DNA from 2 places in the Pedococcus ginsenosidimutans genome. Region 2 is predicted to be linked to the other one. Evidence: riboswitches for the same ligand, from Rfam matches in the RefSeq annotation. Region 2 holds a riboswitch; the other holds the start of a gene.
The links. Region 2 has a riboswitch for cyclic di-AMP ahead of ABEA42_RS14085 (C40 family peptidase). Riboswitches for the same ligand answer to the same signal wherever they lie in the genome.
Positions count from the first base shown of each region.

Region 1: another riboswitch for cyclic di-AMP. It lies ahead of ABEA42_RS04500 (transglycosylase family protein); the one in region 2 lies ahead of ABEA42_RS14085 (C40 family peptidase).

Region 1 is NZ_BAABLO010000003.1:22,952-25,334, reverse strand. Features, by position in the region: gene ABEA42_RS04505 (threonine/serine exporter family protein) at 1-1,197, shown strand, start outside; cyclic di-AMP (ydaO/yuaA leader) riboswitch at 1,426-1,578, shown strand; gene ABEA42_RS04500 (transglycosylase family protein) at 1,591-2,319, shown strand.
Region 2 is NZ_BAABLO010000011.1:668,212-670,594, forward strand. Features, by position in the region: gene ABEA42_RS14085 (C40 family peptidase) at 106-843, opposite strand; cyclic di-AMP (ydaO/yuaA leader) riboswitch at 846-1,020, opposite strand; gene ABEA42_RS14090 (metal-dependent transcriptional regulator) at 1,240-1,938, opposite strand; gene ABEA42_RS14095 (MFS transporter) at 1,965-2,383, opposite strand, start outside.

The DNA of each region.
Region 1 (2,383 bases), on a different contig from region 2:
CACCTCGAGGTCGACATCACGCTGCAGTCGCTGCTCGTCCAGTGCACCACCGCCTCCGGCCAGCCCATCACCATGCTTCGCGTGGTGCGCTCGGCGACGCGTGACTTCGCCCGGCTCACCGCCGTGCACGAGTTCGTCGAGAACCTCGTCGCCGGCAGCTACGACCTCGAGGCCGCCGCGGCCAGGCTGCGGGAGATCCGCCGGGCGCCGCGGTTCTGGCCGAGCTGGGCGGTGCGAGGATCGCTGGGGGTCCTCGCCGCCGCCGTCACCGTGATGCTGGGGGCCGGCCCCGTCGCGGCCCTCGTCGCCGGCCTGTCGTCACTGCTCGTGGGGTATGCCGCGCGCACGCTCGGGCGGCACGGCCTGCCGGACTTCTACCAGTGCGCCATCGGCGGGTTCTTCGCCACGGTCATCGCCTGGGGTGCGTTCAGCCTGGGCGCCAACGGGTGGCTGCCGGTGTCGTCGGAGGAGTTCGCGTTCATCGTGGCCGGTGGCATCACCGTGCTGCTGCCCGGTCGCACGGTCGCCTCGGCCTTCGAGGACGCCATCTCCGGCTACTCCGTCACCGGTGCGGGGCGGATGTTCGGCGTCTTCCTCACCACGGCCGGGATCATCCTCGGGGTGGCCACCGGGCTGTCGGTGACCCTGGCCCTCACCTCGGCGTTCCACCTCCAGCTGGTCTCGCCGTCGGTGATGGCGACCCGTGCGCTCAGCGCACCGGTAGGCCTGGCCGTGGCCGGTGCGTTCGTGGTGGGGCTGTCGGGTGCGGTGTCGCTGCGCAGCCTTCGCAACCTGGTGGTCCCTGCCGGCCTGCTGTCCGCCACCGGCGTGGCCGTCTCCCTCGGGGTGGACCGGCTGGAGTCCCTGGGCCAGCTCGCGGCCGCCGGGGTCGCCGCGACCGTCCTCGGCTGCGTGGGACGCCTCGTGGCGCTGCGGATGGGTGCCCCTGCGATGGTCCTCGTGGTGCCTGCGTCCTACGGCCTGCTCCCGGGTCTGGCGATCTTCCGTGGCCTCTACGAGATGGTCAACGGCTCGTCCGCCGACTCGGGTTCGCTGTCGCTCCAGGGCGGCATCACGACCCTGCTCGGCGCCATGGCGGTCCTGCTGGCCATCGCGGCCGGCAGCGTCCTGGGGGAGTTCATGGCGGCGCCCTTCGACCGCCGGATGGTGCAGAAGCGCCGCGTACGCCGCCGCTGACCCTCCCCGGGGCACGCCCGGTGGTGCGCCCGGTTCCCCCGAGGAGGCCGTCGGCGCGGCCGGTCGCAGGCGACCCACGGGCCACACCTCGGGCGTTTGGCCCCATTTCCGCCGACTCGCTTGTCGTGGGGGACTGGCCCCCCTTACGGTTGACCAGCGCAGACGCGCCGCGACAACTCCACACGGCATACCCAACACATGCTCACCCGCAGCGCCGAGCCTCGTCAGGCGGGTGATTCGCCGGAAGATCTCCGGGCACGACGAGGACGGGGGACCCAACTCGACCGCTCCGGCGGCCTTGGGGTGAAGCCGGGACCACCGGCCGGGCACCTGACAGCCCGAACCCGACAGCTCACCTCGCAGGCGCCGGTCAGGAGAGGAACTCCCCCAGCAATGTTCTATGCCCCGAAGCACTCTGCTCGGAAAGCCAAGCCCGTCCGTCGCCGCATCGCCGGTGCCGCCGTGGCCGGAGCGGCCACCGTCGCCGGCGGTCTGGCGACCGCTACCGCCTCCTCCGCCTCCACCTCCACCGTGTGGGACCGGGTCGCCTCCTGCGAGAGCGGCGGCAACTGGTCGATCAACACCGGCAACGGCTACTACGGCGGCCTGCAGTTCTCCGACAGCACCTGGGACGCCTACGGCGGCGAGCGCTACGCCAGCACCGCCAACCGCGCCACCAAGGCGCAGCAGATCACGGTCGCGCAGAAGGTGCTCGCCGCGCAGGGTCCCGGCGCGTGGCCGACCTGCGGCGCCCGCGCGGGCCTGACCAGGACCAACGGTGGAGCCGTCTACGCGGGATCGACCTCGACGACCATCTCCCGCTCGGCCGTCCGCAGGGCGCCGGTCCACTCCGTCTCCGCAGGCAAGCTCGTCGTCGACGGTGTCCGCGGTCCCAAGACCAACGCCGCCATCGAGCGCTGGGTCGGGGGGTCGGTCAACGGCAACCTCTCCCGTACCGACGTCAAGGCGCTCCAGCGCAAGGTCGGCTCGGCTCCTGACGGTGTCATCGGCCCGCGCACCGTCCGCGCGCTGCAGACCAAGATCGGCGCCAAGCGCAACGGCTCCCACTCGCTGGACCGCGCGACCGTGCGCAGCCTCCAGTCCTACCTGAACCAGCACTGACCTGCTGACGTCACGGCACCGTCCGTGACGTCCCGGCGGCCCGGCACCTCCTGGTGCCGGGCCG
Region 2 (2,383 bases):
CCGGGCCGGCACGGCCCGGACCGCCACGGACGGACGAGGCCCCCACCGCAGTGCGGTGGGGGCCTCGTCAGGGCGCCGAAGGTGGGCCGTGGTGGAGCTGCTGGGTCAGGGACGACCGTAGGTCACGTCGCTGGACCAGATGGAGCGCAGGCCGACGGCCTTGCCGGTGCGCGGGCTGTCCCACATCATGCCGTTCCCGGCGTAGATGCCCACGTGGTAGGCGGGCGACCCGAAGAACACGAGGTCACCGGGCTGCGGGTTGGAGACCGGGGTGGTCGCCTGGCGCTGCTCCTCGGCCGTGCGCGGCAGGTTGATGCCGGCCTGGCGGAAGACGTAGGCGGTGTAGCCCGAGCAGTCGAACCCGGCAGGGGTCGTGCCGCCGTAGACGTACATGATGCCGGCGTACTGGGCGGCGATGCCCAGGATGCCGCCCACGGCGGGCTTGGAGACGACCGGCGCGGTGCGCTGGGTCGACCGGCTCGCGGCCTGGGGGGCGCGCTCGGGGACGGCCACCACGACGGGCTTCGGCTTGGGCTTGGGCTTTGGCTTGGCCGTCGCCTTGAAGCCGATGACGCCGAAGGCGTCGGCAGCCTGGGGGGCAGCAGCCTTCGGGGCCTGCACGGCCACGGGGGCCGCAGCGGTCGAGGCGCCCTTGGTCGCGGGCCGGGCTGCCGGGGCAGCGGAGGCCGGGAGGGCGAAGGAGGCCACGAGGCCACCGGATGCCGCGATGACGGCGGTGGTCTTCACGGCCGGCTGGGCGGACTTCGCCGCGATGCCGGCCAGCTCGGAGACGGGGTTGAAACGACCTGGCGCGCGGTGGCGACCAGCAGCGTGAGATGACACGGTCAGAGAACCTCCGACGCCTACGAGGTGAGCTGTCGGGTTCGGGTGGAGGTATGTCACCCGGCCCTCACGGTTGCCTCCCGACCTTGCGGGCGCTCTGGTGAGGACTTCACCCCGAGGACCGTCCGGAGACGGACCAAAAGTGGGTCCCCCGCTCCTGTCAAGCGGTCTTGCTGGTGACCCGGGCGTGGTGACAGGACTAGGCGATCCACATCGGGCCAACCACCTCGGGGGGCGAGGAGGTCTGGGACACCGTACACAAGCGCGGCACCCAATGTCACGTTCGGGTCACGGAGGGTCAACAAAAGTCCATGGAAACGCCCGCAACTGGCAACCAAGCCATCGTTCCGGGCGGCCGTTCGTGCTCAGCGGACCGCCTCCGCTAGCACAGGTCGGTCAGACCAGCGCGCCGAAGACGTGCTGGGCGACGTCGTCCGGCAGCGACACCGCCGTGGACTCCGGCGCACCCTCGCGCAGGGCCACCACGCGGCCGTCGGCCCGGTGCACCCGGACCCGCTCCCCCGGCAGGAGCCGGGCCACGGTCAGCAGGCTGAGGGCCTCGTGGTCGACCTGGACCGGCTCGCCGATACGACGAACCAGCACGGTCTCGGGCGACTCCTTGGCGAGCTCGGTCAGCGTGTGGAGCCCGAAGCGGAAGTCCTCGCTCGGCTCCTCCTCGCCCAGCTCGTCGAGGCCGGGGATCGGGTTGCCGTACGGCGAGTCGTGGTGGTCGCGCAGGAGGGCGAGGATCTTGCGCTCGACCCGCTCGGACATCACGTGCTCCCACCGGCAGGCCTCGTCGTGGACGTACTCCCACTCCAGGCCGATCACGTCCACGAGCAGCCGCTCCGCCAGCCGGTGCTTGCGCATCACGCGCGTGGCCAGGAGGCGTCCCTCGTCGGACAGCTCGAGGTGGCGGTCGCCGCCGAGGCTGAGCAGGCCGTCGCGCTCCATCCGGGCCACGGTCTGGGAGACGGTGGGGCCGGAGTGCCCGAGACGCTCGGCGATCCGGGCGCGGAGGGGGACGATGCCCTCCTCCTCGAGCTCGAAGATCGTCTTGAGGTACATCTCGGTGGTGTCGATCAGGTCCGTCACAGGGCCAAGCCTCTCATCCCGCGGCCTCAGCCAGACGCGGCTCGACGGCGGAGCGGGTCGTACCGGGGCACCCAGTAGCCCAGCCACCCGGTGCCGACCAGCGTGAGGGCGCCCATGCCGACGCAGGCCACGGCCAGGCTCGACCACGCCGTGACCGCGCTGATGAGCAGCGGCGCGCCGCTGCCGCCCACCACGGAGACGAACCGCCAGCCGCCGAGGAACTGCGAGCGCCCCAGCGCGGGGGCGTTGTCGGCGCCCAGGGTCATCACGATCCCGGAGCCGAGGCCGTTGCCCACCGCGGCCAGCGACGAGGCCGCCAGCACCGCCCACGCCGTCGTGGTGAGCGGCAGGACCAGCAGGCCGACCCCGAGCAGCACCACGCACGGTACGGCCACCCAGACCCGACCGAACCGGTCCATGACCGACCCCGCCGGGTAGAACAGGA